DNA from 3 places in the Agrobacterium sp. 20P9.1.2 genome. Region 2 is predicted to be linked to each of the others. Evidence: predicted binding sites of a transcription regulator. Region 2 holds the regulator's gene; each other region holds the start of a gene.
What was found. Region 2 encodes PhoB, which activates phosphate uptake and scavenging genes when phosphate is short. Its sites were predicted from a motif close to TGTCATNNANCTGTCAT; they were not measured.
Positions count from the first base shown of each region.

Region 1: AC27VJ_RS18740 (LTA synthase family protein) is a predicted target of PhoB. The motif match lies at 4,031-4,047, and genes of this name have one in related genera.
Region 3: AC27VJ_RS09535 (UDP-2,3-diacylglucosamine diphosphatase) is a predicted target of PhoB. The motif match lies at 6,635-6,651, and genes of this name have one in related genera.

Region 1 is NZ_JBYOKI010000007.1:58,581-68,767, reverse strand. It holds gene sthA (Si-specific NAD(P)(+) transhydrogenase) at 1-1,143, opposite strand, end outside; gene AC27VJ_RS18745 (DUF1003 domain-containing protein) at 1,385-1,924, opposite strand; gene AC27VJ_RS18740 (LTA synthase family protein) at 2,044-3,939, opposite strand; gene AC27VJ_RS18735 (NAD+ synthase) at 4,202-5,881, shown strand; gene AC27VJ_RS18730 (TolB family protein) at 5,883-6,722, shown strand; gene AC27VJ_RS18725 (Thivi_2564 family membrane protein) at 6,791-6,958, opposite strand; gene AC27VJ_RS18720 (OsmC family protein) at 7,087-7,509, shown strand; gene AC27VJ_RS18715 (peptide deformylase) at 7,510-8,001, opposite strand; gene AC27VJ_RS18710 (hypothetical protein) at 8,020-8,349, opposite strand; gene AC27VJ_RS18705 (FdhF/YdeP family oxidoreductase) at 8,349-10,187, opposite strand, start outside.
Region 2 is NZ_JBYOKI010000001.1:362,044-372,230, forward strand. It holds gene phoR (phosphate regulon sensor histidine kinase PhoR) at 1-1,163, shown strand, start outside; gene AC27VJ_RS01795 (substrate-binding domain-containing protein) at 1,379-2,413, shown strand; gene pstC (phosphate ABC transporter permease subunit PstC) at 2,686-4,170, shown strand; gene pstA (phosphate ABC transporter permease PstA) at 4,167-5,489, shown strand; gene pstB (phosphate ABC transporter ATP-binding protein PstB) at 5,565-6,380, shown strand; gene phoU (phosphate signaling complex protein PhoU) at 6,468-7,184, shown strand; gene phoB (phosphate regulon transcriptional regulator PhoB) at 7,318-8,001, shown strand; gene AC27VJ_RS01825 (hypothetical protein) at 8,047-8,325, opposite strand; gene AC27VJ_RS01830 (cold-shock protein) at 8,527-8,736, shown strand; gene AC27VJ_RS01835 (hypothetical protein) at 8,961-9,182, shown strand; gene AC27VJ_RS01840 (DUF6481 family protein) at 9,219-9,608, shown strand; gene AC27VJ_RS01845 (GcrA family cell cycle regulator) at 10,131-10,187, opposite strand, start outside.
Region 3 is NZ_JBYOKI010000003.1:22,037-32,223, forward strand. It holds gene gcvP (aminomethyl-transferring glycine dehydrogenase) at 1-473, shown strand, start outside; gene AC27VJ_RS09510 (ABC-type transport auxiliary lipoprotein family protein) at 591-1,199, opposite strand; gene AC27VJ_RS09515 (MlaD family protein) at 1,229-2,599, opposite strand; gene AC27VJ_RS09520 (ABC transporter ATP-binding protein) at 2,602-3,441, opposite strand; gene AC27VJ_RS09525 (ABC transporter permease) at 3,451-4,611, opposite strand; gene dgcA (N-acetyl-D-Glu racemase DgcA) at 4,754-5,737, shown strand; gene AC27VJ_RS09535 (UDP-2,3-diacylglucosamine diphosphatase) at 5,751-6,581, opposite strand; gene AC27VJ_RS09540 (NADP-dependent malic enzyme) at 6,799-9,114, shown strand; gene AC27VJ_RS09545 (DUF2865 domain-containing protein) at 9,238-10,187, shown strand, end outside.

The DNA.
Region 1 (10,187 bases), on a different contig from region 2:
TTCGCGGAAGCGGGCGATACCGCATTCATAGGCAATGCCGCGCTCCTTCATTTCCTCTTCCGTCAGGCCGCAGGTGGAAATTTCCGGCACGGCGTAGATGCCGTAAGGGAAATATTTCTGCGGCTCCATGGCGATTGCGCCGACGGCAACGCGCGCGGCAATGCGGCCCTGTTCCATGGAGGTGGAGGCAAGGCTTGGGAAGCCGATGACGTCGCCCGCAGCATAAATGCCTGGCACTGATGTCTCGAAGGTTTCCGGATTGACGGACAGGCGACCACGATTGTCCGCTTCCAGACCGGCAGCGGCCAGATTGAGCGAATCGGTGGCACCCATGCGGCCAGCGGCAAACAGCACCATTTCCGTCGTCAGCGTTCGTCCGCTGTCGAGTGTAAGCGAGACTTTTCCGTCTGCTGTATGCTCCACTTTTTCCGCCTTCTGGCCCAACAGCAGTTTCATGTTGCGGTCACGCAGCTGGTAGGTGAAGTCCTCGACGATTTCCTTGTCGATGAAATCCAGCATGGTGGGCTTCGGATCAATAAGGGTAACGGCGGTGTCTAGCGCGCTGAAGATCGTCGCATATTCAATGCCGATAACGCCTGCGCCGATGACGACCATCGAGCGCGGCAGCTTTTCCAGTTCCAGCAACTCGTCGCTGTCGATGACAGTCTTGCCGTCAAACGGCATGTAATCAGGGCGGAAGGGGCGGGTGCCGACGGCCAGCAGAATGCTCTTGCCCTTGACGACGACGATCTCCCCATCGTCCTTGGTGATTTCCATCGTATCAGATGTCAAGAAGGTCGCCTTGCCGCGAATGTGGGTGACGCGGTTGCGGGCGAACTGATGCTCCAGCACATCGACTTCATGGTCGAGCGTAATCAGCAGACGGCGACGGAGATCTTCGGCGCTGATTTCCTGTTTGACGCGGTAGGAGCGGCCATAAAAGCCACGCTCGCGCCAGCCGGAAAGATTGAGCGCCGTTTCGCGCATGGTCTTAGAGGGAATGGTGCCGGTGTGAACCGATACACCGCCGACGCGCCGGCCTTTCTCGATGACCAGAACGGTTTTGTCCAGCTTTGCAGCCTGAATGGCAGCGCGCCTGCCAGCAGGGCCGCTACCGACAACAATGAGATCGTACTGGTTCATGAAAAAGCCTCGGAACAGAATTTGCGATTACTGGAAACATGTGTTCCAGCGCGGAGGCGTCGCTGCTCGGAAAAGCGTGATGCCATTCTGATACGGAAGTGATTCCCGCGTCGCTGCACCAAGAGTGCAATGCAACAAATGCCCGCGTCAATCTGTAGCGGAAGAATCTGACGGATTCGTAACCAGCGCAGAAAAAGGCGCAAAATGACTATAATTGGATTTGTGCGTTGCCGCTGTATTGTTACGGCAGCTCGTTGCCGCTTTCGCGCCTGTGGTGCAGCTTGGCAATCTCCTGCCGCAGCGCGGCCAGTTCGGCCAAGACCTTCACATCGATCTTCTCATGCAGCGACAGTACCTCCAGTTCGGACTTGAGGTTGACCTCATAATCCTTCTCGGCCTCGAAGCGATCACGCGTGGCCTGCCGGTTCTGCGACATCATGATGATGGGTGCCTGAATGGCGGCCAGCATGGAAAGGATGAGGTTGAGAAAGACGAAAGGGTATGGGTCGAAGGCTTTGGAGGCCAGCACGATGGTATTGATGACTGCCCAGACGCCCAAAAACACCATGAAGCTGATGATGAAGCCCCAAGAGCCGCCAACGCGGGCGATGCTGTCTGCCAGCCGCTCTCCAACGGACGAGTCTTTTGAGAAAGCGTCATTGGTATTGGTGGAGATCAGTTTTTTGTGGTGCGCCATTTCGAGAATGTGCTTTTCCACCTCGCCTATGTCTCTTGATGAGCGCCTGAAATGAGAGGTGATGTAATCGGGAATAGCGGACATCGTTGGTCTCCAGCCAAACTGACTCAGAACCGCGTGAGAGGACGGGTTCCGACACTGCCGAAGAGATAAGCGTGGAGAGCTGCCGAATTCAAATGAAATCGGCAGCGTTTTCATGGTTTTCAGTTCGATGGCTGTGCGGCATTGACCCAACTGAAGCCGGGAAAGAAGCGCTCCTTGCCAAACTGCTTGCCGAACATCATGTCGAATTGCAGCTGACGATACTCATTGATGGCGGAAGGAATTTCCACTGGCGCCGTTGCCCAGTCCGGCACAGCCGAGCCGTCTTTTTCCACCAGCATATGCCGATCGATGACTGAATATGAGGACTGAACCTTGCCCAGAATACCGGTATAGAACGGATCGTCAAAGCCAGCGGTTTTCAGCACATGATAGGGCAGGAGGGCCGGGCTGATCGTGCCGATCCGGTTGTGCAGGCCGGTCTTCGATGACCAGACCACCAGCGGCGTTTCATGCTCCTGTCTCATCGTTTCCAAGGGCGCACGGCGGGTGGCGACCATTCCAGGCATATAGCCGCTTTCGACATAGACCTGGCCCAGTGGTGGCAGATGGTCCCCGAACAGGACGATAACCGTATCGCGCTCGCGCTTCTTGGCCCAGTCAATCAGACGGGCAAAGCTTTCATCGGCTTCTGCCACGCCCTGCGCATAGGTGGTGAGCGCCTCAGTCGCACTATTCGAAAGCGGACCGTTGATGGAGACCGAGTTGTTGACGTAGCGGTTCGGCTCATAGGGGCCATGTCCCTGAAGGGTGACGACGAAAAGAAAGAGCGGATTGTTTGCCGCATCCACCGCCTGCATGATTTCCGATGTCAGGGCTTCATCCGAGGCAAAGATGCCGCGCTTTTCCATGGGCGGCAGCGTTTCTTCCGAACGGAATTCCTCAAAGCCGAATGATTTGTAGACCTCGCGGCGGTTCCAGAACCAGTCCTGAAACGGGTGCATGGCCATGGCGGCATAGCCTTCACCCCGGAAGAAGGTGGCGAGCGAAGGCACGGGCTGGCGGACATATTGCTGATAGGGAATGCTGCCATAGGGAAGGAAGGCGTTGGAAAAACCAGTCAGCGCTTCGAATTCCACATTGGCCGTCATGCCGCCGAACTCGGGCGAGAAGACGTGGCCGGATTGCCTGCTGCGGATGGTCGGCATCGGGTCTTGCGAGAACGAGACATTGGAGAGCCGCGTCGGGTCCCACAGAGATTCACTCATGATCATGATGACATCCGGCCGCGTGCTGTGGTTGACGGCAAAGGCCGAGCCATCCGAGGCGATATCCGCAATGGTGTTTTCGCCGTAACCTGCGGGTGCCGTGACATTCGCCATGGGAATGTTGAAGGCAAATGCCATGAGGAAGCCGTTGTGGCGGTAATTTTCCTTCTGGTCCCACATCATGGGGATGATGTTGAGCCGGTCCCGCACCCAGGAATGGTGCGAATATTCCATCAGCGAACCAAGTCCCGCCAGCAGCGGCACAGCGAGCGTAAGCCGCCAGACGCGCGCCTTGAAAGGCATAACAGGCGTGTGGCTGCGCACGAAACGCCACATCATCGCACCGGCTGCAACGGCCAGCACAACGCCAACGGCAAGAGCGAGCGCGGTGAATGGGTGTGCTTTCAGCATCGCTGGCAAAAGCTGCAGGATTTGACGTCCGAACAGCAGGTCGGATGGGTAGAGCGGATCGGAAAGATAAAGCTGCTTCTGATGCGACATGAATGCCGTGACCAGCAGAAGCGGGGCGGCGACCAGCAGCGATTGATAATGCCTGCCGAACAGCGCATCGAGGGCCATGAGGCAAAGCACCACGGCGGCCAGCGTAGTAAAGCCGGGGCGAGCAGGGGATGCCAGGAACGTGCCGATATCATGCAGCGAGCCGCGTGCAATCCACTCCATGCAAACAATCAAAAGCAGGGCCGCAAGCGTGAGATTGAGCAACGGATGAACGTCGCCTGCAACTCTGTCTGGGTTCCGCGTCAATGGTTTTGAAAGGACGAGCTTCATCCTTTCGGCAACCGTTGTTTTGGGCACCGAATTCCTCAATATTTCAACTCCGGCAGTCTGTGATGTGCCTGTGAATCAGGCGTCATGAAAGTGTCATGTAACTGTCACATTAGCAGGGTGAATGCGACATGAACTCTGCAGAATCCACAAGCGGCGGGAATAACCTTTGCGTGAGGCGCATTGCACGCTGCGGATCGCCATTTTTTACGCCAGTCGAAAGGCTTGCGTTGCGCGGCGTGCAGAGCCACGGTAAATGAGAGTCATGAGCCAAGTACACACCAATCCCAATGTTTTGCGAATTGCCGTCGGGCAGTTCAATCCCACCGTCGGCGATGTCTCTGGCAACCTTGCCAAGGCGCGCGAAGCACGCGCGGACGCCGCATCGCAAGATGCGGATCTGCTGCTTCTTACAGAGCTTTTCATCTCCGGTTATCCGCCGGAAGATTTGGTTTTGAAGCCCTCATTCCTGAAGTCCTGCCTGAAGGCGGTTGAGGAACTGGCGGCGGAAACGGCAGATGGTGGCCCCGGCGTCATCATCGGATTTCCCCGTCAGGGCGAAACGGGGCGGCACAATTCCGTCGCTCTGCTGGATGGCGGCAAGATCGTCGCGCTGCGCGACAAGGTGGATTTACCGAATTACGGCGAATTCGATGAAAAGCGCGTGTTTTCAGAAGGCTCGATTTCTGGCCCCTATAATTTCAGGGGTGTTCGCATCGGCATTCCCATCTGCGAGGAAATCTGGAACGACCTTGGCGTCTGCGAAACTTTGGCCGAAAGCGGTGCGGAAATTCTGCTGGTGCCGAATGGTTCGCCCTATTATCGCGGCAAGGTGGATGTGCGCCATCAGGTGGCCTTGCGACAGGTCATCGAAAGCGGCCTGCCGCTGGTCTTCGCCAATCAGGTCGGCGGTCAGGACGAGCTTGTGTTCGACGGCGCAAGTTTCGCCTTCAACGCGGACAAGACGCTGGCCTTCCAGATGAGCCAGTTCGAGGCGACGCTTTCGGTCACAGACTGGAAGCGCACGGAAAAGGGCTGGCATTGCAGCGAAGGCCCGTTCTCGCAAATACCCGAAGGCGAGGAGGCGGATTACCGCGCCTGCATGCTGGGCTTCCGCGATTATGTGAACAAAAATGGTTTCAAGAGCGTGGTGTTGGGCCTTTCGGGCGGCATCGACTCGGCCATCTGCGCGGCCATCGCTGTCGATGCGCTGGGCGAGGAGCGGGTTCGCTGCATTATGCTGCCCTATCGTTACACCTCCGAAGAATCGCTGAAGGATGCGGCGGACTGCGCCAAAGCGCTTGGCTGCCGCTATGACATCGTGCCGATCGCCGAGCCGGTGGATGGCTTCATGACTGCGCTTTCGGAGCTTTTCGAAGGCACCGAAGAGGGCATTACCGAAGAAAACCTGCAAAGCCGCGCCCGTGGAACCATTCTCATGGCCATCTCCAACAAGTTCGGTTCCATGGTGGTCACAACAGGCAATAAGTCGGAAATGTCTGTCGGTTACGCCACGCTGTATGGCGACATGAATGGCGGCTTCAACCCGATCAAGGACCTCTATAAAATGCAGGTCTACGCCATCTCCAAATGGCGCAACGGCCATGTGCCGCCGACTGCTCTGGGCCCTTCCGGCGAAGTCATTCCCGCCAATATCATTTCCAAAGCACCATCCGCAGAGCTGCGCCCAAACCAGACCGACCAGGACTCGCTGCCGCCATACCCCAATCTGGACGATATTCTGGAATGCCTTGTGGAGCTGGAAATGTCGGTGGAAGAGATTGTCGCGCGCGGCCACGATATCGCCACCGTGCATCGCATCGAGCATCTTCTCTATCTCGCCGAATACAAGCGCCGCCAATCCGCGCCGGGCGTGAAGATCACCAAGAAGAATTTTGGTCGCGACCGTCGCTATCCGATCACCAACCGCTTCCGGGATCGATAAGTTGGTAGAAAAGCTTCGCAGTTCCGTTGAAATCTTCAACATTCGCACCCGGGAGAACCGGGTTGTCTGGCAAACGCCGGAACTGTTCGAGGCACCCAATTGGTCGCCGGATGGGTCGTATCTTTTGCTGAACAGCGAAGGCCTGCTGTACCGCCTGTCACTGGATGGTGACGTATCCGTCGAGAAGGTCGATACCGGCTTTGCCAGCGAGTGCAACAATGACCACGGCATTTCGCCTGATGGTTCGCTGTACGCGATTTCCGATAAGGTGGAGTTCGGCAAAAGCACGATTTATCTTCTGCCGTCAGAAGGTGGTGCGCCGAGGCTGATGACGCATAATCTGCCGTCCTATTGGCACGGCTGGTCTCCCGATGGAAAAAGCTTCGCCTATTGCGGTATTCGCGATCAGGTCTTTGATATTTATTCGATGGACGTGGAGACGGCGACAGAAACGCGGCTGACCCATGGCGAGGGGCGCAATGACGGGCCGGATTACTCGGCGGATGGGCAGTGGATTTATTTCAATTCCAGCCGCACCGGGCAGATGCAGATCTGGCGGGTGAAGGTGGATGGCTCGGCTGCCGAGCGCGTGACGGATAGCCAGTATGGCGACTGGTTTCCGCATCCGTCACCTAGAGGTGACAAGGTGGTCTTCGTTTCCTATGACGTGGATGTATTCGATCATCCGCGTGATCTGAATGTCCGCGTGCGCATGATGGATACGGATGGCGGCAATGTGGAAACGCTGTTCGACTTGTTCGGCGGGCAGGGCACAATGAATTCACCCAACTGGTCACCGGATGGTGATGAGTTCGCCTATGTCAGATATTTCCCGGCCTGATCCACATACAAAAAGCCCGACCTCGATTTGAAACCGGGTCGGGCTTTCTGATGTCTATGTCGGATCGATTAAAAGACTGCGAGATACTTCAGCAGCGAAATAATACCGATGATGATGACGATGACCTGAGCAATCTGCTTTGCGCTGCCAGCGACAGGCAAGCGGTTGATCAGCCAAAGAATGAGTACGATGACCAGAAATGTGATCAGAATACTAACGAGTGCGCCTGTAGCCATATGTCCCAGCTCCTATTTTATAAATCTGTAACGGTCGATCACCGTTCCGTGAGTAAAAGCGTAAGCTTGTCTTTTGGTTCCATTGTGCAAAATGTAATTTTTGAGAATTCGAAATTAAGGACATTGGTATGAGCGAAATCAGGGTGAAAAAGCGCGAGACCGGTGCCACCGCAACGTTGAGGCGCAACGGCCATCCGCAGATCGAAACGCCGACAGGCGGTGCACTCGCCGTCGTCACGGCTTTGTCCGAGCCCGGATTCAACCCGCTGGACCTGCTCTATTCCTCGCTCGCCGCCTGTCTGGTGCTGAGCGCCCGCATCGCCGCCAGCCGCTTGGGCGTGCTGGATCGCTTCGAAAGCGTGGAGGCGCGCGTGACCGGTGAGAAGTCCGAGGGTGAGCCAGCGCGGATCACGCATTTCGACATGCGCCTGAAGATCACCGGCGATTTCGATGCGGAAACGAGAGAGGCCATCGCTCATCAGGCCGAAGAGATCTGCACCGTTAGCAACACGCTGCGTGGGGATGCTGCGTTCAAGCTCTCGGTCGACTGATCAGCGCTGCGCCTTTTCCCATTTTTTCACCAGCCGGTCACGCTTCAGCTTAGATAGGCGCTTCAGCCAGAACATGCCGTTCAACTGGTCTATCTCATGCTGGATGCAAATTGCGTGAAAGCCCTCAGCCTGTTCTTCAAGCCACTGGCCGGAGACATCCTGAAAGCGAAGCGTCACTTTGGACGGGCGCTCCACCTCTTCGGTAAAGCCCGGCATGGAAACGCTGCCTTCGACGTGGCGCAAGGTCTCAGTGGACGTTTCCAAAATCTCGGGATTGACGTAGGTTCTGACGTCACCCGGTTTTAGCTCCAGCACGAAGACGCGTTGCAGCACACCGATATGGGCCGCCGTGATGCCGACACCGGGGGCGGCGCGCATCGTCTCCAGCAGATCAGTCGCAAGCTGCGCCAGTTCCGGCCCGAACTCTGTCACAGGCTCGCAATGCGAGGCAAGTGCCGGATGCGGATAGGGCACGATAGAACGAATTGGCATAGAGGAGTTCCATTTATTCTATGTGGCTGAAAGCGAGCTTTTAAGCAGGATTTCGGAGGCGGATTGCGCAAGAGACACCGCCTCATCCGTCAGTTCCACCCATGTCCGCTGCGTCCGCGGATCTCGCTTGACGATGGTCAGCATGCGACCGGAGAGACCGTTGATTTCCCGCAGCACCAGCGCGTGGGCAATGCCCAGCCTGTTGGAAAGGCTACGGCTGTCACTGCCGATGCCAAGGTGAACCGCTGCAATGAGCGCGGCCCCGGTGGCGTCGAGCGCGACCGGGGCCGTTTGGCTGATCTGTTCCACTACGGCCAGAAAGCGCGCGGCGGATTGATCGTCATTCATCAGGCTGCTGCTGCTTCGGTGCGCAGGCGAACCGAGACCAGAACGGATTTCGATGTCGGCGTGAAGCTGCCTTCACCATAGCTGTGCAGCGGCACGAGAACGTTCAGCTCCGGGTAATAGCCACCGACGCTGCCTTCGGGAATGTTGTACGGAACGAGGCGGAAGTTTTCCGCAATGCGCTCGATGCCGTCGCCATATTCACCGATCACGTCCACGCGCTGCTTGGCATGTGCGCCCAGCTTTTCCATGTCCTTCGGGTTCATGAAAATCACCTGCCGCTCACCATAAACGCCGCGATACCGGTCATCCATGCCGTAGATGGTGGTGTTGTACTGGTCGTGGCTGCGGAAGGTCTGCAGAACGAAGATGCCCTCTTTGGACAGCGCTTCCTGATGGTCCGTCTTTTCCGGCAGCGGGCCGGTGAAGAACGTGGCCTTCTTGGCAGGCGTATTCCATTCACGTTCCGCCGCAGCATTGCGCAGGTGGAAACCGCGCGGCACGCGCACACGCTCGTTGAACTCATGGAAGCCAGGCAGAACGCGCGAGATCATGTCGCGGATCAGGTCGTAATCGTCGGCCAGTTTCGCCCACTGAACGCGATCATTGCCCAGCGTCGCGGCTGAGATGCCGGCGATGATGGCGACTTCAGAGCGCAGTTCCGGCGAGGCAGGCTCGTTGATGCCGCCTGAGCCATGCACCATGCTCATGGAATCTTCCACGGTCACGATCTGCGATTTGCCCTGCGAGTTGCGGTCGATTTCGGTACGGCCAAGGCAGGGCAGGATGAAGGATGTTTCGCCTGGCACCAGATGCGAATGGTTGAGCTTGGTGGCGATATTCACCGTCAGCTTCTGCTTTTCAAACGCCTTGATGATGAGCGGGCTATCCGGCGTGGCACGCAGGAAGTTGCCGCCCAGCGCGATGAAGGCCTGTGCCTTGCCATCCAGCATGGCGCTGATGGCCTCGACCGTGTTGTGGCCACGGTTGCGCGGCATCGGTACGCCGAGTTCCTTTTCTAGCGCGTCGAGCAGGGCAGGCGGAGCCTTCTCATCGATGCCAACCGTGCGGTCACCCTGCACGTTGGAGTGACCACGCACAGGGCAGAGGCCCGCGCCGGGACGACCAATGTTGCCGCGCAGCAGCATGAAGTTGGTGATTTCACGGATCGTGATGACCGAATGCTTATGCTGCGTAACACCCATCGCCCATGTTGTGATGACGGCGTTGGATGCCATATAGATGGAAGCGGCTTCCTCGATCTGCTCACGCGTCAGGCCGGACTGGTCGAGAATGGTTTCCCAGCTGGTTGCCTCGACGGCGGCGCGATAGGCGTCGAACTCGACAGCGTGTTCTGCCAAGAAGTCATAATCGATGATCGCAGGCTTGCCAGCCGCGCGGGCGGCTTCGTCAGCCGCGAAGACAGCCTTGCTCATGCCGCGCACGGCAGCCATGTCGCCGCCCTGGCGTGGCTGGTAATAATTGGTGGCAATCTTTGTGTTGCCGCCGGTGATCATTTCGATCTTGTCCTGCGGGTCGGTGAAGCGCTCCAGACCCTTTTCGCGGATCGGGTTGAACACGGCAATGCGCGCGCCACGAATGGCCGCACGGCGCAGGTCACCCAGCATGCGCGGATGGTTGGTGCCGGGGTTCTGGCCGATGACGAAAATGGCGTCTGCCTTTTCGAAGTCTTCCAAGAGAACGGTGCCCTTGCCGACGCCGACGGAGGCCTTCAGGCCAACGCCGCTGGCTTCGTGGCACATGTTGGAACAGTCGGGGAAATTGTTGGTGCCGTAGAGGCGAACCATCAGCTGGTAGAGGAAGGCTGCTTCGTTGGAGGC
Region 2 (10,187 bases):
CGGAACTGCGAACGCCCTATGTGCCGCTGGCTCTGTGGCTGGGCGCCGTGCTGGCCATTCTCGCCATCAGTTCCGGTGCCACGGTCAAGCCGCCCAAGCGCGTGGCCGTGCCTGAGATCGATGAGGAGCAGGCCGTCAGCGAAAGCTTGATTTCCGGCGTGCGCTCCGGGCTTGCCGTTCTCGACACGCCGGTTTTTATTCTGGATCGCAATGCCAGCGTTCTGTTTGAAAACAGTGCGGCAGAACGGGCTTTTGGCGCGCTGCCGGTCGGTTCGCATATTTCCGGCCGCCTGCGCTCGCCCGGCCTGCTGGATGTGATCAGGGAAACCATCGCCACCGGCCAGCCTAATCAGGTCGAACATTCCGAGCGCCTGCCATCCGAACGCGTCTTCATCGTCCGCATCGCACCGGCGGCAGCGCAGGAACACGCGGGGCCACCACTTTATATCCTGTCCTTCCGCGATGTGTCCGAACTGCGCCGCATAGACCGCATGCGCAGCGATTTCGTGGCCAATGCCAGCCACGAGCTGCGCACACCTCTGGCCTCGCTACGCGGCTTCATTGAAACCATGCAAGGCCCGGCGCGTGATGATCCGAAGGCGCGGGAGCGCTTTCTGGGTATCATGCTGGATCAGGCAACGCGCATGAGCCGCCTCGTGGACGACCTGATGTCGCTGTCGCGGCTGGAGCTGCGCGCCAATATCGCGCCGGACCAGAAGGTGGATCTCGTACCGCTTCTTGGCCATGTCAGGGACTCGCTGCTGCCGCTGGCCGAAGAACTCGACATTGCCATCAACCTTCACGTTCCCGAGGGAAAGGTTGAGGTGACGGGCGACCGTGACGAGCTGGTGCAGGTGTTCCAGAACCTCGTCGAAAACGCCTGCAAATACGGCCAGGATGGCAAGGTGGTGGATGTTTTCCTGCGCACGGAAGCGGGGAAACCCGTCGAAGTCGGCGTCGTGGACAAGGGGCCGGGCATTCCCGCAGAGCATGTTCCGCGCCTCACGGAGCGCTTTTATCGGGTCAGCGTAGCGGACAGTCGCTCCAAGAAAGGCACCGGTCTGGGGCTTGCCATCGTCAAACATATTCTGACGAGACACCGCGCCCGCCTGATTATCCGCTCGGAGCTGGATGTCGGAACGGACTTTACCGTGCGTTTTTGACATACAAGTCTCGCTATGCGTGCCGACGAAATAAATAAGTATTTAAAATCAGATATTTGAGTTGTCACAAATACTTCATTGAAGTGACATAAAAGGGTGGGGCAAGACTGGTTAAGAAGAGGCCGCCGGGGCAGCCCAGTTTTGGGCAAGCGGGTAAAAGCGACTGCCGGCAGCGTTCACAAAAGCCCACCATGGGCCCCATACGGGAGAGTAAAATGAATATCGTTAAATTGTCCGCAGCAGCCCTGGTGGCTTCCGTTGCCTTCGCAGGCGCCGCCGCTGCTCGCGACCAGATCCAGGTTGCAGGTTCCTCGACGGTTCTGCCATACGCAAAGATCGTTGCTGAAACTTTTGCTGAAACCTTTCCTGACTTCAAGGCTCCAGTTGTTGAGTCCGGCGGCACGGGCGGTGGTCTGAAGGCATTCTGCTCCGGCGTTGGTGAAGGCACCATCGACATTGCAAACGCTTCGCGTCCAATCAAGGCTGACGAACTTGCAGCTTGCAAGTCTGCTGGCGTTACCGACGTTCAGGAAGTCAAGATCGGCTACGACGGCATCGTTTTCGCGATGGACAAGTCCAACAAGGACGTCAAGCTCGAGCCTAAGGACCTGTATCTCGGTCTGGCCGCTGAAATCGTCAAGGACGGCAAGCTCGTTGCCAACCCTTACAAGAAGTGGTCCGAAATCAACAAGGAACTGCCTGATGTAGCAATTGCTGCCTACATCCCTGGTTCCAAGCACGGCACGCGCGAAGTCTTCGAAGAGAAGATTATGGCTGACGGCTGCAAGGAAGCTAAGGCAACCGACGCTATCAAGGGCCTCGTTGCAGACGCCAAGCAGGCTGCTGCAAAGTGCATCGCAGTTCGTAAGGACGGCGCTGCTGTCGACATCGACGGCGACTACACTGAAACGCTTGCTCGTATCGATGCCAACAAGACCGGCCTCGGCGTATTCGGCCTCGCATTCTACGAAAACAACAAGGACAAGCTGAAGGTTGCAACCGTCAGCGGCGTTGTTCCAACAACTGAATCCGTTGCAAGCGGCAAGTACCCTGTTTCCCGCCCGCTGTTCTTCTACGTCAAGAAGGCACATGTCGGCGTTATCCCGGGCCTCAAGGAATATGTCGAGTTCTTCACCTCTGACGAGATGATCGGCCCTGACTCCCCGCTGGCCAACTACGGCCTGGTTGCTGCCCCTGAAGCCGAGCGTAAGGAAATCCGCGCTCAGTTCGAAACTGGCAAGATCATGTAATCATTCTGGAAGGCGCGGCGACATCGTCGCGCCTTCCGTCCATCTTTCTGTTAGCAAGGCGCTGTGTGGGTTGACAGTTCCTATTTATCGTATGACCAAGCGGCCGATAAATAGGATGTATCAACCCGGAATGCCTGAGCCAAAATTAGGGAAGACGGCACCTGTCGCAAAACCATCGAACTGCAAAAGGTTCGACGCGGTTTTCGATGATCCGATGTGCAACAAAGCTGCCTGATACCGCATCTCTTTCTGGTGCGCCGAGGAAAGTCTCCATGAACACACCCATTATTTTGCTGATATTGGCGCTGATCGGCATAGCCAGCTATGTGCTGGGTTCACGCCGTGCTGTCGCTTTGGCGGGCGGTCGTCCGTCCTCCATGCATTCACGTGCAGGCTATCATGGCTCCTATGTTCTCATATGGGCTGTTCTGCCTGCTGCATTCATTTTGGCACTCTGGCTCATCATCAGCCCCATGATTGTCACTGCGACTGTCCGGGGTGAGTTTCCCGATGACATCAAGGCGCAGTCCGAGGCCCAGCAGAGCCTCAGCTACGGCATGGTCGGCTCGATTGCGCGCGGTCTTCAACGGCTGACGTCGGAAGAGCTTGCGCAGGCCAAGGCTGATCCGACAACTCTTCGTCCGCTGCTCGGCTCCAAGGGTGTCGCCATTGCCGGTGATCCGCAGCCCTACATGGTCGAAGCGGCTGAAACGCTCAACACCATGACGACGGCCAGCCGCCTTGGCATGATCATCATCGTCCTGGGTTCGGCAATTGGTTGCGCGATCTACGCGATGCGCGGCATTGCGCCTCGCTTCCGTGCCCGCAACAATGTCGAAAAGGTCATTCTGGCGGCACTGCTGCTGGCATCCTCCATCGCCATTCTCACCACCATCGGTATCGTTTTGTCGATGCTGACCGAAGCCATTCAGTTCTTCAACATGGTGCCGGCCTACCAGTTCTTTTTCGGAACAGTATGGGACCCGCGCTTTGCCGCTGCCGGTTCCACCGAAAGCGCCGGTCAGTTCGGTCTCATTCCGCTTCTGGCAGGTACGCTCTATATCGGCTTCGTGGCCATGCTGGTTGCCGTGCCGGTCGGCCTGTTCTCGGCCATCTACATGGCGGAATATGCCAGCCCACGCTTCCGCTCCGTGGCAAAGCCGCTGCTGGAGGTTCTGGCGGGCATCCCGACCATCGTCTACGGCTTCTTCGCCCTGACGACCGTCGGTCCGTTCCTTCGCGATATTTCCTCGCAGATCAACGGCCTGACAACGGGCGACTACACCAACTTCATCCAGGCGCAGAGCGTTATCACCGCTGGCTTCGTCATGGGCATCATGTTGATCCCATACGTGTCTTCGCTGTCGGACGATATCATCACCGCCGTTCCCCGCACGCTGCGTGACGGCTCGCTGGGCCTTGGTGCAACGCGCTCGGAAACGGTCAAGAAGGTCATTCTGCCAGCGGCCCTTCCAGGCATCGTCGGCGCCATTTTGATGACTGCCTCGCGCGCCATCGGCGAAACCATGATCGTTGTTCTGGCCGCCGGTGTTGCCGCCCGCCTTCAGCTCGATCCGTTCGAGCCGATGACAACGGTGACGGTCAAGATCGTCAGCCAGCTGACGGGCGACCTTGAATTCACCTCGCCACAGACACTGGTTGCCTTTGCGCTTGGCATCACCCTCTTTGCCATCACGCTTTGCCTCAATATCTACGCGCTCTATATTGTGCGCAAATACCGGGAGCAGTACGAATGACCGACGTCGTTACTCCGGGCTTTACCGCCCCAGCCGCAACGAAGAAGGTCCGTCGCGATATCGGCATCAAGCGCCGTTACGCCGCCGAGCGCCGCTTCCGGACTTACGGCCTTGCCGCCATCTCCTTCGGCCTTCTGTTCCTTTTCCTGCTTCTCTGGTCCGTCGTCGGCAAAGGCTATACGGCGTTCCAGCAGACCATGATCACCGTGCCGGTCGAGTTCTCGCAGCAGATCATCGATCCCGACAACGTCCGTGCCCAGAACCCTGCCAAGCTGATGACCGCGAACTACCCCGTGATTGCCCGCAATGCGGTGGCAAAGGCACTCGGCGTGTCCCTGGATGACCGCGATGGCCTTCGTGCCGTCAATGCGATGATCTCCGACAGCATTCGTGGACAGTTGCGCGATCTGGTGGTGGCCGATCCTAGCATCGTCGGCACGACGCGCACCGTGGCCCTCTTGGCTTCAGGCGATCTTGATAGCGTGGTCAAGGGTCAGGTCGATGTGTCCGTCAATGAGCAGAACCGTCGCATCTCCGACCAGCAACTCGTCTGGGTCAAGAAACTGACCGAAGCGGGCCAACTGGCCAAGGAGTTCAACACCGGCATCTTCTTTAACGGCGCATCCAGCCGTCCGGAAGCCGCAGGTGTCGGCGTGGCGTTGATCGGCTCCTTCTACATGATGCTGATCGTGCTGGTTCTGTCGCTGCCCATCGGCGTCGCCGCTTCCATCTATCTGGAAGAATTCGCACCGAAGAACCGCCTGACGGACCTGATCGAAGTCAATATCAACAACCTCGCCGCCGTTCCGTCCATCGTTTACGGTCTGCTCGGCCTGTCGGTCTTCATCAACTTCATGGGCTTCCCACGCTCGGCCTCGTTGGTCGGTGGCTTCGTCCTGACGCTGATGACGCTGCCCACCATCATCATCGCTACTCGTGCGGCGCTGAAGGCGGTGCCGCCATCCATCCGCGCCGCTGCCCTTGGCCTTGGCGCTTCGAAAATGCAGACCATCTTCCACCATGTGCTGCCACTGGCCATGCCCGGAATTCTCACCGGCACCATCATCGGCCTGGCACATGCCCTTGGCGAAACCGCACCGCTGCTGCTCATCGGCATGGTCGCCTTCGTCGCGAATTATCCGACAACGCCAATGGATCCGTCCACGGCCCTGCCGGTGCAGATTTACATGTGGGCGAACGAAGCAGAACGTGCCTTTGTCGAGAGAACATCAGGCGCTATCATCATCCTGCTTATGTTCCTCATCGTCATGAATGTGGGAGCAATCCTGTTGCGTCGCCGCTTCGAGCGTCGTTGGTAAACCTTACTTAGGGAAAATCGGGTCACCGGTTTTCCAGCCAGCATGCGATGTAACAAACACCGGGAGCTTGAGGCTATGAATATGTTGTCGGAAGCAGCAGTTGAAAAGGCGCTGGACAAGAAAATGAATGAAGTAACATACAAGATGATCGGCAAGGACGTTTCCGTTTATTATAGCGAGAAGCGTGCCCTTTACGATGTGAACCTCAATGTGCGTGAAAACACCGTGACGGCGCTCATCGGACCGTCTGGCTGTGGCAAGTCCACTTTCCTGCGCACGCTGAACCGCATGAACGACACCATCGACAGTTGCCGCGTTACCGGCAAGATCACGCTCGATGAAGACGATATATACGATCAGACGATCGACGTGGTGGAACTGCGCGCCCGCGTCGGCATGGTGTTCCAGAAGCCGAACCCTTTCCCGAAGACGATCTACGAAAACATCGCCTACGGTCCCCGCATCCATGGTCTGGCCCGCAACAAGGCGGATATGGATCAGATCGTCGAGTCCAGCCTTCAGAAGGCCGGTCTGTGGAACGAAGCCAAGGATCGTCTGCACGAATCCGGCACCGGCCTGTCCGGCGGTCAGCAGCAGCGTCTGTGCATCGCCCGCGCCATTGCGGTTTCTCCAGAAGTCATCCTCATGGATGAGCCCTGCTCGGCGCTGGACCCGATTGCAACCGCCAAAGTCGAAGAACTGATCCACGAGCTGCGCGCCAATTACACCATCGTCATCGTTACCCACTCCATGCAGCAGGCAGCCCGCGTGTCGCAGCGAACCGCCATGTTCCATCTGGGCCATCTGGTGGAAGAAAACGACACCGATAAGATGTTCACCAACCCGGATGACCAGCGCACGCAGGACTATATCATGGGTCGCTTCGGCTGATCTGACGCTGGTTCAAACCCTTCGCATGGCACCGCTTGAGCCCAACTGGGCTTGCGGGCCAGTGCATCGAAACTGGAGACTTCGAACATGTCGACACATTCCCATATTATGTCCGCCTATGATGATGAACTGAAGTTCCTCACCCGCCGCATCGCCGAAATGGGTGGTCTGGCTGAACAGATGTGCGCTGATGCGGTGCGGGCGCTGGTCAATTCCGATGCAGCGCTGGCCCAGAAGGTCATCTCTGATGATACGATCCTCGATCACGCCGAGCGCGAGATCGGCGACAAGGCCATCGTCACCATCGCCAAGCGTCAGCCTATGGCGGCCGACCTTCGCGAAATCATCGGTTCGCTGCGCATTGCCGCCGATCTGGAGCGCGTAGGCGACCTTGGCAAGAACACCGCCAAGCGCGTCATTGCCGTTGCTGGCACGGGCGTTCCGCGCAAGCTGGCCCGTGGTCTCGAGCATCTGTCGGAACTGGCACTGGTGCAGCTGAAGGAAGTGCTGGACGTCTATTCCACACGTTCCGTAGAAAAGGCGCAGGCCATCCGCGAGCGCGACGAAGAGATCGACGCCATGTACACCTCGCTGTTCCGCGAGCTGTTGACCTACATGATGGAAGATCCGCGTAACATCACCACCTGCACGCATCTGCTGTTCTGCGCAAAGAACATCGAGCGCGTTGGCGACCATGCGACCAATATCGCAGAAACCATCTACTACATGGCCACCGGCAGCCAGCCGGAAGGCGAGCGTCCGAAGGACGATAGTTCCAACACGCTCGGTGCAGTAACCGAGTAAGTTTTACAGCATCGGCACTTTGGATCGGAAACGATCTTCGGAATGCCGATGTGTAGATCAACAGGCCAGAGCGTCCGTGATGCGTCCAAATGAACGCATGGCGCTCTGGTAAGACTGGCGGAGTCCCAAGCCTATGGTGCCGAAAATCGCAGTTGTCGAAGATGAAGAGGCTTTGAGTGTTCTTCTTCGTTACAATCTGGAATCCGAAGGTTACGATGTCGACACCATTCCCCGTGGCGACGAGGCGGAAATCCGCCTGCAGGAGCGGACGCCGGATCTGCTGATCCTGGACTGGATGCTGCCGGGCGTTTCCGGCATCGAATTGTGCCGTCGCCTGAGAATGCGCCCCGAGACCGAACGCCTGCCGATCATCATGTTGACGGCACGCGGTGAGGAAAGCGAGCGCGTGCGCGGACTGGCCACGGGCGCAGACGACTATGTGGTCAAGCCCTTCTCCACGCCGGAACTGATGGCGCGCGTCAAAGCCATGCTGCGTCGCGCCCGCCCGGAAGTTCTGTCGTCTGTCCTGAAATGCGGTGACATCGAGCTGGATCGCGAAACGCATCGTGTTCACCGCAAGACCCGCGAAGTGCGCCTCGGACCAACCGAATTCCGCCTGCTGGAGTTCCTGATGGTCTCTCCCGGCCGCGTCTTCTCCCGCTCGCAACTTCTCGACGGCGTCTGGGGTCACGATATCTATGTGGACGAACGCACGGTCGATGTTCATGTCGGTCGTCTGCGCAAGGCTCTGAACTTCTCCAACATGCAGGATGTGATCCGCACCGTTCGCGGCGCTGGCTATTCTATGGAAGCCTGACGGGCGGCTCCATCACTGATCTTTCGCACAATGCGCGCTGTTGCCTCACCGGGTCAACGGCGCGCGTTTTGTATTTTTGCGCAGCTTAGGCAGGAATGTGTACGAGAAGGGGAGCCATCTCCAGCCGGTCACGAAGATATATTTTTGACCCCTTTGAACTGGTTTGCGCCAGAAGTTGCGGATGGAAAGGGGAGGCGGGGATATCCGCTTGCCGCGCAGTTTTCCTGAGTAAAAACAAAGGGCAGGTAAATTTTCAAAATTGAAAATCCAGCACGGATTATTATATTTCTGAAGAGGCTGCTGCGTTGCAAGATAAACGCTCATTTCAATGATCTGAAATTTAAAGTTTGACTATCCGGTCATAACCCTCTATCACTGGTTTATCGATATTTTGCTTGCTGAGCTTTGGTTGCCGCGCGATTAGCACCGCGTTTTGAACTAACCCTTTCCTTCAAAAAAATCGCTATACTCGCACACAGGGCGTCAGTTCTGTGATCTATAACTTATGCTTTGAAAGGGTTCATTATGACCACAGGCACAGTAAAATGGTTTAACTCCACCAAGGGCTTCGGCTTCATTCAGCCAGACAACGGCGGCACAGACGCATTCGTACACATCTCCGCTGTAGAGCGTGCAGGTATGCGCGAAATCGTTGAAGGCCAGAAGCTGAGCTACGACCTTGAGCGCGACAACAAGTCGGGCAAAATGTCGGCCTGCAATCTCCAGGCTGCTTAATACGGACTCCGCTTTCCTTTGACCACGGATGTACTGGCACTGTCGAAAGCATGAGACCAAGCGAGGTCAGGCACGTTGCCTGGCCTTTTTTTGTGCCGCCCGGCGGTACAGGCTTCGGACAAGGCGCCCATGGGCGCAAACGCTCCGGGCCACTCTATCCACCCCGCAGCGGCGTTTTTGGAAATCGATCCCGATTTCGGCTGATGCGACAGGAAGGAAATTCCATGTCTGAAACACACAGCAAATCTCGCCAGCAGGCGGAAATCGCATTCGGTGAAACGCAGTCGCAGTTCTTTGCACGCGGCCATGCGGTTGACGAACTCAATTCGATTGCCCAGGCGCGTGATGAAAAGACGCAGCGCCTGCGTGAAGCGCGCCTTGCCAAGGAACTGCAAGACAGCCTGGCACCTGCCAAGACACCCGCAAAGCGTGCTAAGAAATCCTGACCCTGATGGGTACGGCACCTCAACTGGAATAGAGACTTGAGAAACAACAAAAACGTTAAAAACAGTGAACTGACTGACCGCCGCAGCGCCGCTGCTGAGGCCAAGGCTGCCCTTCTGCAGGCCTATAAGGCCGCCAAGGAAGCCGCCGAACCCAACCGGGAAGCCAAGCAGGCAGAACGCATCGCCGTGGCGGAAGCCCGCGAAGCGCGTCGTGCCGAGCGCGAGCAGCAGAAGCGCGAAGAGCAGAGCCGCCTCGAAGCGGAACGGCTGGCGCATGAAGCCGAGCTTGAAGCCGCTGCGACTGCCGAAGAAGACGCCCGCAAGCTGGCCGATAAAAACCGCGTCGCCCGCGTCATCGAAGATGAGGCCGCCCGCAAGGCCGAGCGCGACCGTCGCTACGCCAACCGCAAGGCCCGCCAGGGTTAAAGCTATCTGCCATGATCCAGCAGCCATTCGAATGAAGGGCTGCGGTCTGGCGGGATGGACCTGTTGTCATTCGTGCTTGCGGAAACATTGGCGGTTACGCCGCCAATCAGAGGTGCCCGGCATCTCTGCGCATCCAGTGCGCCCGCGGAGCCGTCCTGAACGTTCTGCAGAACTGCTTTTCCCACATAGGTGAAATCCGGTCACAAGACTTCCGTTTCATGGAAGTCTTGTGTCATTGCAAGCAGGCATAGCTCAGCAGTTTGTAAGAGCATATGGCGCTATAAGGCTATAAAAGCCACGCCCAATATCCCGAGAAAGATAGAGCAAGCTTCATCGCTTTTGGCCGCGTGCGCAACTGGCGTGAAATTTCGGCCTATCAAAGCGATGGGCAGGTGTCGGCGCCTTAGTTGACGTTTGTCGATCCCATCGATCGTTGGCTCTGACTTCCTCTTTTGATCGTAGGCATGAAAAAAGCGGGCCAATGGACCCGCTTTTTTATCTCTTGCAATATGTCTGCTGCCCTTAAGCGCGACGGCGTTCGCTTACTGGCTGGTAAGCCATCTTCGCGTGGAACTTGCA
Region 3 (10,187 bases), on a different contig from region 2:
AAGCCGGACGTGTGGCGCATGAGTGCATCATCGACACCCGTCCGCTCAACGAGAGCTGCGGCGTGACGGTGGACGATGTGGCAAAGCGCCTGATCGACTGCGGTTTCCACGCCCCGACCATGAGCTGGCCAGTTGCCGGTACGCTGATGATCGAGCCGACCGAATCCGAGCCGAAGGCCGAACTCGACCGCTTCTGCGACGCCATGCTCGCCATCCGTCAGGAAGCCCGCGATATCGAGGAAGGTCGTTCCGACAAGACCAACAACCCGCTGAAGAACGCGCCCCACACGGTGGAAGACCTCGTTGGAAACTGGGATCGTCCTTACTCTCGCGAACAGGCCTGCTACCCACCTGGCGCGTTCCGCGTGGACAAATACTGGTCGCCGGTCAACCGCGTCGACAACGTATATGGCGACCGCAACCTCATCTGCACCTGCCCGCCGATGAGCGAGTATGCGGAAGCGGCGGAATAAGCCAAACCATCAAGCAAAAGGCCCGGAGCGATCCGGGCCTTTTGATTCAGGGCGTCTCAATTTGAGTGCTGCAAAACGGTGAATGCGGCAGGTCGCCGTGAAACGTCTGTCGCCCGCTTACAGCGAGCGCAACGTCCAGGCCACGATCTCACGCGAGGATGAGGCGAATGCGTTGTCCAATGCCTTTACGAGATTGGCATTTCCCGAACCGCTGACGCGGGCGCTGGAGCGGAACACTTCCTGTGATTTGACCGTGCCGTTCTTGTCGTTCAGCAGCTTCACGGAAATCTCGATATAAGCGATGTTCTTGGCCGTATCGACTTCGAAGGCGCGAATGTCAGTCACGACCTGATAGTCGATGGCCAGACCCTGCCCCGGACGACCGACGCCACCGAGCTTGCCGGTGTCTTCAAAGGCTTCCACCAGCTTGGACTGCACCATGCGCGGCAGGCGATCACTCCACTGCGAGTTGGCGAGATACTGCACTTCGGAGCCAGACAGGCGGACCACGATGTTTTCGCTGTCCAGTGCCTTGAGTGCCGTCGGATCGGCAATCAGAAGCTGGCGTGAGCGCAGCGACGGTGCCTGGCTGACGGGCGCGGACGATACGGAAAGGTCGAACGTATCGTTCTTAGCACTGCTGCCACAACCGGCTAGAAGCCCGGCGAGAAGCGGCATTACGACGAAAACCTTGGTTCGGGCCGGGACAGACCCCTGCCAGCGCATCAACGAAACTTTCAAATCCTCAACCCCCGTCAACGCCTTGTCCGGCCATCATACTGTTTCACGTTCTCGCCGCCAAAGATCAGGCGCTGCGGATCGCGATCGAAATTCGTGATCGTGTTGTTCAGATTGTCCACAGTCTGGCGAGTGCTGCCGATCAGCGCCTGGAAATCTTTCAGACCTGAGCTGGAGAACCGCGCCAGATTATCGGCAATCGGACCAATGCGTGTGTTGAGATTATCCGCAACCGCCTTGAAGGAAGCAAGCGTCTCACGCGCCTTGGCAAAAAGCGAATTGGCGTCATCGGTTCCAAGCAGACCGTCAACTTTCGCCAGAATTCCGTCTACACGGCTGGAAGCGGAGTTCAGCTTGCGCGACATATCGGTGAAATCGGCAATCGCCTGATCGATATCCGGACGGCGCGTGCCGACATCGTCCGCAATCTGACGGAAGGTGGAAATGGCCTGACGGGCATCGGCAGTTGCTGCGGAAACATCTTCCACCGCATTGCTGACCTTTGCCGCATCAACCGATGCCAGCAATTCATCCGCACGCTTCACAACTGTCTGAACCTCGGCGCTTGCCTGCTCGAAGTTGCGCGAGGTGCGCTGCACAGTTTCCATCACGGTCTGAATGCCGCCGGAAGACGCCGCCACATCGGCCGTGACCTTGTCGACATTGGTCAGAATGGAATCGATCTTCTGCGAATCCACAGCCTTTACCAAATCTTCAACCGCCGTCAGCGTGCTATCCAGACGCACGGACACGGACTGAACGGTGGTGGAGAGCGAGCTCAGGCTTTCCAGAAAATTCTCGATGCCATCGGAATTCGAGGCCAGCGCATTGGAGAATTTCTCCGCATTCCGCACCGTTTGCGTCAGAGGTCCACGGGCGTCCTGCACGAAGCCCTGCAACTCGCCAATTGCGCCATCGGCGCGGCGCAGAATCTTGTCGGCCGTCGCCAGAAGGTTCGTCACGCTCGAGAGATCGGCGGTCAACTCTGCTGGCACGCCGGTGTCGAAGGACTTTTGCAGAATACGCTCTTCATTGTTACGACCGCCGGAAAGTTCGATATAGGCGGCACCCGTCAGGCCCTGAATTTCAAGCACGGCGCGGGTGGATGGAAACACCGGCGCATCGGCCTGCACTTCCGTAAACGCAATCGAATAGGCCGGATCGTCCCGGTCGATGGACAGGCCGCGCACGGTGCCCACGGGAATACCGTTGAAGCGCACGGGAGAGCCGACCGACAGACCATTGGCGGAGCCGGGAATACGGATCGTCAGCTGGGCTGTTGGGCCACCGCGTCCGAATTCCGCCATCCAGTAAACGAAGCCAAAGGCGGCTGCGATCACGATCAGCGTGAAAATCCCGACGATGGTGTAATTTGCCTTGGTTTCCATGGCTATCCGTCACTCCCCGGAATGTGTTGCGTGCCATCCGGTAGGACGACGGCGCGTGCCCGCTTTCCGCGGAAATATGATTGAACCCAAGGATCGTCGCTATCGAACATTTCCTCAAGTGTGCCTTCCACGGCGACTTTCTTGTCGCCCAGGACGGCTATGCGGTCGCAGACCGAAAACAGACTGTCGAGGTCATGCGTCACCATATAGACCGTCAGTCCCAGCGAATCGCGCAGCCGCGCAATCAGCATATCAAATTCTGCCGCACCAATGGGATCGAGGCCAGATGTCGGCTCATCGAGAAAGACGAGGTCGGGATCGAGCGCCAGTGCACGCGCCAAGGCGGCACGCTTGATCATGCCGCCGGAAAGCTCTGACGGATACTTGTCCGCCGCATCGGCAGCCAGACCCACCATCTCGATTTTCAGCGAAGCAAGCTCGTCCATCAACTGCTGAGGCAAATCCAGATATTCGCGCATGGGCAGCTGGATGTTTTCCTTCACGGTCAGGCCGGAAAACAACGCACCCTGCTGGAACAGCACGCCAAGGCGGGTGTCGAGCGCCATACGCTCTTCTTCCGTCGCCTTGTCATAATCCGTACCCAGAATCTTTATCGTGCCGCTCTGACGGTTTAGCAGGCGCAAAACCGCGCGCATCAGAACGGACTTGCCAGCGCCTGATGGCCCGATGAAACCAAGAATTTCGCCGCGATAGACATCAAGATCAAGGTTGTCGAGAACGACCTTGTCACCAAATGCAACAGTCACGCCTTCCACCGAGAGAATGACTTCCCGATCCTTATTGTTCTCTTTGTTATCTGTCTTCCGTTCCTGATCCTGCACAGCCGCTCCTTAAAAATCGATGGCTGCATAGAAGATGGCAAAGACGCCATCCACCAGAATCACGACGAAAATGGACTTCACCACGGATGATGTCACATGCTGACCGAGCGACTCAGCACTGCCGCCCACTTTCATGCCTTCCACAGCCGCGACGATGCCGATGATCAACGCCATGAAGGGTGCCTTGATCATGCCCGATGCGATTGTCGAGATTTCCACCGCAGAATGAAGGCGCGACAGGAAGACCTCGAAGGTGATGCCGGAGTAAAGCAGCGAGACGACAGCCGCGCCCAACAGAGCCGCAAAGTTGGCGATGATCGTCAAAAGCGGCAGCGCGATTGTCAGCGCAACCAGCCGCGGAAACACGAGAACGCCGACCGGGTTCAAGCCGATGACCTTTAGCGCATCGATTTCCTCGCGCATTTTCATCGAGCCGATTTCGGCGGTGATCGCGCTGCCGGAACGGCCCGCGATCATGATGGCGGTCAATAACACGCCGATTTCACGCAGCTGGAGAATGCCGACGAGGTCTACAACGAAGACTTCAGCGCCGAAATACCGCAGCTGGAACGCGCCCTGCTGCGCGATGATCGCGCCGATGAGGAACGACATCAGTAGAATGATGGGAACGGCGCGTACGCCCATATGGTCGATCTGGTTGACGATGGCAGCAGGCGAAACGCCGCGCCCTCGCCCCAGCTTCATCTGCGCGCCACGCACGGCGGAGCCGAGAATATACATGCCCGCCAGAAAATCTGCGCCAGCCTGCACGACATTTTTGCCGATGGGATCAAAGACGCGCTCGACGAGACCCTTTTTGCTGGTTTCCTTGGGCGGGAGAGGTGCTTCCTCCGGCAAAGCAGAGATGATTTCCTCAATCTTCTCATTGCCCTCGAAGGCAACTTGCGTGCCGGACTGCTCCATGCGGTGGCGCATGCGCCGCAAAATCCAGGCACCCGTAGTATCGATGTTGTCGACATCCGAGAGATCAATGGTAATCGAGCCGGAAGGCTTGGATTTCTCGAGCTTTTCGATATCGGGAAGAACCGAAGAGATGTTGGCGTTGCGCCACGATCCGCTCAAGGCAAAGCGCGCAGCGCCATTCTGGGCGTCATCATTAGCCGAGATTGCTGCCGGTTGCGCCTGTTGCCGTGTTTCAAGTTCTTGCATCTTGCTCCAAGCGAATGCAGCCTATTAAAGATTCTTAACGATTCATATCGAGTGACGGATCACCAAGCCACAGCACTGCGGAAGAATTCCGGAGTTTTTTCGTCTGTTTACCGGTTTATCCCCCAACGCGAAGGCAATTTTGATGCATCGTTACATTCAAGCCACAGCTGAAACATTCCCGGTTGCGGGCAGCTTCACCATTTCTCGCGGAAGCCGCACAGAAGTGGAGGTCGTGATCTGCACGATCGAGCAAAATGGCGTCAAAGGCGTGGGTGAATGCGTTCCTTATAAGCGTTATGGCGAATCGATTGACGGCGTGCTTGCCGATATCCGCGCCATGGAACAGGCGATGTCGCAGGGCATGGACCGCCACGCGCTGCAAGACGCGATGAAGCCGGGTGCGGCCCGCAATGCGGTGGATTGCGCTTTGTGGGATCTGGAAGCCAAGCTCTCGGGCAAGAGTGTTACCTCCTCGCTTCTGCCAGTCGCCCCCGGCCCTATCGTCACCGCCTATACGATTTCGCTGGGCGATGCGGACACAATGGCTGCCAAAGCCGCCGAGAATGCCGCGCGACCGCTGTTAAAGATCAAAACCGGAACGGACGATGACGAGGCTCGGCTACGCGCCGTTCGAGCGGCAGCGCCCAAGGCTCGCATCATCATCGATGCCAATGAAGGTTGGACGGAGGAGAATATCGAGCATTACCTGAAAGTCGCGGCGGAGCTGGACATCGCGCTGATCGAACAGCCCCTACCCTCTGGCAAGGACAGTATTCTGTCGCGCATCAACCGCGCAGTACCTATCTGCGCCGATGAGAGCGTTCATCTGACCGCCGATCTCGCCTCGCTGCGCGACCGCTACGACGCCATTAACATCAAGCTCGACAAGACCGGCGGATTAACCGAGGCGCTCGTCATGAAGAAAGAAGCGCAGCGTCTGGGCTACACGATCATGGTCGGCTGCATGCTGGGAACGTCACTCGGCATGGCACCGGCGTTGATGCTGGCGCAGGATACGGCATTTGCGGATCTCGATGGCCCGCTGCTTCTGGCACGGGATCGTGTCCCGGGCCTCATCTATGAAGGATCGCTCGTCTACCCGCCAAAGCCGGAACTGTGGGGATGATCGGCAAAGTCCGTTATGCGGCGTAGGTGCCGATGAGCTTGGGGAAAGCGACTGGCTCCAGTTCGCCCACCGTGTGGTCTTCGGTCTTGTCACCGGCCTGCATCCAGGTGATCAGCTCGAAGGTGCCATCGGCATTTTCGGCAACCGCCGTGCAGCTTTCCACCCAGTCACCGGTGTTGATGTAACGGATACCTTCAATATCCTCCATCACCGCGTGGTGAATATGGCCACAGATAACGCCATCCACTTTGTTGCGGCGGGCTTCTTCCGCCACCACACGCTGGAATTCGCCGATGAAGTTGACGGCGTGCTTGACCTGAAGCTTTGCCCAGGCCGAAAACGACCAGTACGGAAGCCCTATCCTGCGGCGGATAGCCGCCAGCAAAACGTTGATGGCAATCGCCGCGTCATAGGCCCAGTCGCCCAGATAGGCCAGCAGGCGGGCGTTGCGAACCACAACGTCAAACTCATCGCCATGGATGATAAGGTATTTCTTGCCGTCTGCAGCTTCGTGGATCATGCGCTCGGCAACTTCGATGCCGCCAAAATGCGTGCCCGGAAATTCGCGTAGGAACTCGTCGTGGTTTCCGGGAATATAGATGATGCGGGTGCCCTTGCGCGCCTTGCGAAGAAGCTTCTGCACCACGTCGTTACAGCCTTGCGGCCAGTACCAGTTGCGGCGCAGGCGCCAGCCGTCAATGATATCGCCGACGAGGATGATGGTCTCAGCCTCGTGGTGACGCAGGAAATCCAGAAGGAAATCCGTTTTGGCCGCTTTAGAGCCAAGATGCACATCGGAAATGAAAAGCGTTCTGAACTGTCTGGCTTCGGTTTGCGCGGCCATGGAAATCTTCCCCCTGTCTCGGCAACTTTCATCCCCTGCAAAACCAGACTCGTGTTTCAGCAAGATGACAAAACGAGATTTACACGCACCGGACCACATTTTTACGCGATATCTAAACTACCGATTTTGCCGACCTCGGACAAAATAAACGGCTGTACGCACTGGCCGATTGTTGTATGCAAAGGCCTCCAAGAAACTTGAAATAAGCGGTGATAGAATGAGTTCTCAGGACACGGGCAACACGCAAAACAAAAACGCCAATGCGGATCTGGAAGAACAGGCGCTTTTCTACCACCGCTATCCGCGCCCCGGAAAACTGGAAATTCAGGCCTCCAAGCCGCTGGGCAACCAGCGCGATCTGGCGCTCGCCTATTCCCCCGGCGTGGCGGCACCCTGCCTTGCCATTCACGAAAACCCGGAAACGGCTGCGCAATATACGGCGCGCGCCAATCTGGTCGCCGTGATTTCCAACGGCACGGCGGTTCTCGGCCTCGGCAATATCGGCCCGCTGGCGTCCAAGCCAGTGATGGAAGGCAAAGCCGTTCTGTTCAAGAAATTTGCGGGCATCGATGTGTTCGACATCGAAATCGATGCACCCGGCATCAATGACATGGTCTCCACCATCTCGGCGCTGGAGCCCACCTTCGGCGGCATTAACCTTGAAGACATCAAGGCGCCGGAATGTTTCGAGGTGGAACGTCAGCTTCGCGAGAAGATGAACATCCCCGTCTTCCACGATGACCAGCACGGCACAGCCATCATCGTTGCCGCTGCGGTAACCAACGCGCTGGAGCTTGCCGGCAAGACCATCAGCAACGTCAAGATCGTCGCGTCTGGCGCGGGCGCTGCAGCACTGGCCTGCCTCAACCTGCTGGTCGAACTGGGCGCAAAGCGGGAAAACATCTGGGTCCACGATATTGAAGGCCTCGTTTATGATGGCCGCAACACGTTGATGGACGAGTGGAAAGAGGTTTACGCCCAGAAGACCGACAAGCGTGCGCTCCATGAAACAATCGATGATGCCGACGTTTTCCTAGGCCTTTCCGCTGCTGGCGTTCTGAAGCCGGAACTTCTGGCACGCATGGCCGAAAAGCCGCTCATCCTGGCGCTGGCCAACCCGAACCCGGAAATCATGCCGGAACTCGCCCGTCTGGCGCGCCCTGATGCCATGATCTGCACGGGCCGTTCGGACTTCCCGAACCAGGTCAACAACGTGCTGTGCTTCCCCTATATTTTCCGGGGCGCACTGGATTGCGGCGCGACCACCATCAACGAAGAAATGAAGATGGCCGCCGTTCACGCCATTGCAGAACTGGCGCGTGAAGAAGTTTCGGAAGTCGCGGCAAAGGCCTATAGCGATGAAACGCCGATCTTCGGACCGAACTACCTCATCCCCTCGCCCTTCGATCCGCGCCTCATCCTGCGCATCGCGCCAGCCGTTGCACGCGCTGCGGCAGCGAGCGGCGTCGCAGCGCGTCCGATTACCGATTTCGACGCCTATCTCGATCAGCTGAACCGCTTCGTCTGGCGTTCCGGCTTCATCATGAAGCCCATCTTCAATCTGGCGAAGACAGCGGAAAAGAAGCGCATCATTTTTGCGGAAGGCGAAGACGAACGCGTGCTGCGCGCCGCGCAGGTTCTGCTGGAAGAAGGCACCGGCGTTCCGATCCTCATCGGTCGTCCGCAGATCATCGAGACGCGCCTGAAGCGCTTCGGTCTTCGCATTCGCCCCAATGCCGACTTTGCCGTGGTCAATCCGGAAGACGATCCACGCTACCGTGAATATGTCGATGACTATTTCGCGCTGGTCGGCCGTGCCGGTATCAACCCGGAAGCGGCGCGTACCATCGTTCGTACCAACAGCACGGTCATCGGCGCGCTCTCCGTCAAGCGTGGTGAAGCGGATGCTCTAATCTGTGGTCTGGAAGGCCGTTTCGACCGGCATCTGCGCGATGTGAACCAGATCATCGGCAAGCAGCAGAATGCGCATACATTTGGCGGCCTCAGCCTGCTGATCACCCAGCAGGGCGCGCTGTTCCTGACCGACACCTTCGTCAATTACGAGCCGACGGCAGAAGACATCGCGGAACTGGCAATCCTCGCGTCCAAGGAAATCAAGCGTTTCGGCATCACGCCGAAGATCGCTCTCGCCAGCCATTCGAATTTCGGCTCGCGGGATTCCGAAAGCGCCCGCAAGATGCGCCGCGCGCTTCAGCTGGTGCGCAATGCAGCGCCGGAACTGGAAATCGATGGCGAAATGCAGGGTGGGTCGGCGCTATCGGAAACGCTGCGCAAGCGTGCCATGCCCAATAGCTCGCTTTCCGGCGAAGCCAACCTTCTGGTTTTCCCGAACCTCGATTCGGCCAACATTACGCTCGGCGTCGTGCGTACCATGACGGAAGGCCTGCATGTCGGCCCGATCCTTCTCGGCTCTGCCCTGCCCGTCCACATCCTGTCGCCGACAGTCACATCGCGCGGCGTGGTCAACATGGCGGCACTTGCCGTGGTGCAGGCGTCCAACCCATCCGAGTAAGCGCGGGTTAACATAATTTTGAACCGGCTGTTGCCGCTTTGCGGCACAGCACTATGTTATCCTGAGCTAAAGTATATTCGCTCACCCATCGCGGGCGATAATCAACAGGATATGACCGGCATGATGGCGGGTCAGGAAACGGACGGACCATTGATCCCGCGCCGCAGCCGATTGTTCGGCACGCTCGTTACGCTGCTGTTTGCTGCGCCCCTCTCGGCGCAGGCAAGCGCGGTCTGTGATTCCTTGCGCGCGCAGCTGGATCAACCGACACAGATCATCGGTAATACTGCGGAAGTTCGCCGATACGCCAACGCGCTCGCCCAGCAGAATATCGTCATCCGCCGTATCAAGAACGACATGCGCAGCTACGGCTGCTCCTCAGGCAGCATCATTGTTTACGGCAATCCCAACGCCCAACTTTGCGGGGAAATTGGTGACGCGCTGGTACAGGCGCAGGCCGAGCGGGACATGATCGCGGAAGATCGTGACCGGATGCTGGCCGCACAACGGGCAGACAATGCTCAGGACGGTCGCCAACGCATTATGGCGGCACTGGATGCGCAGGGCTGCTTCGACGAGCAATCGCCATCCTTTACGTCAACAGATACATCGCAAAACCCGGATATGCGTGGCCCCGGCGATCCCTTCGACCAACCGGACAATCCGGATTACGCGCCCAACCCGGATATGCCCATGCAGGGCGGGCTGAGAACGCTGTGTGTCCGTACCTGCGACGGCGCCTTCTTCCCCATTTCCTCAGACGCAACGCCGCTCGATTTCCGCGCACAGGCCGCACAATGCGAGCGCATGTGTCCCGGCACGGAAACCGAACTTTTCTACCACTCGCTTGAGGGTCAGGAGAGTTCCGACATGGTCTCCGCCAAAACCGGCCAGCCATACGCCTCGATGCCCACAGCCTTCGCCTACCGCAACAATCCCAGCGCCTCCCGCTCACCCTCATGCAGCTGCAACATGGCGGCGTACCATGACGAGATGAAAAAGCAGGAGCAGGCACCCCAATCCACCGCTCTTCAGAACGGCTCCAGCATCACCACCATCACATCGCCCAAGGT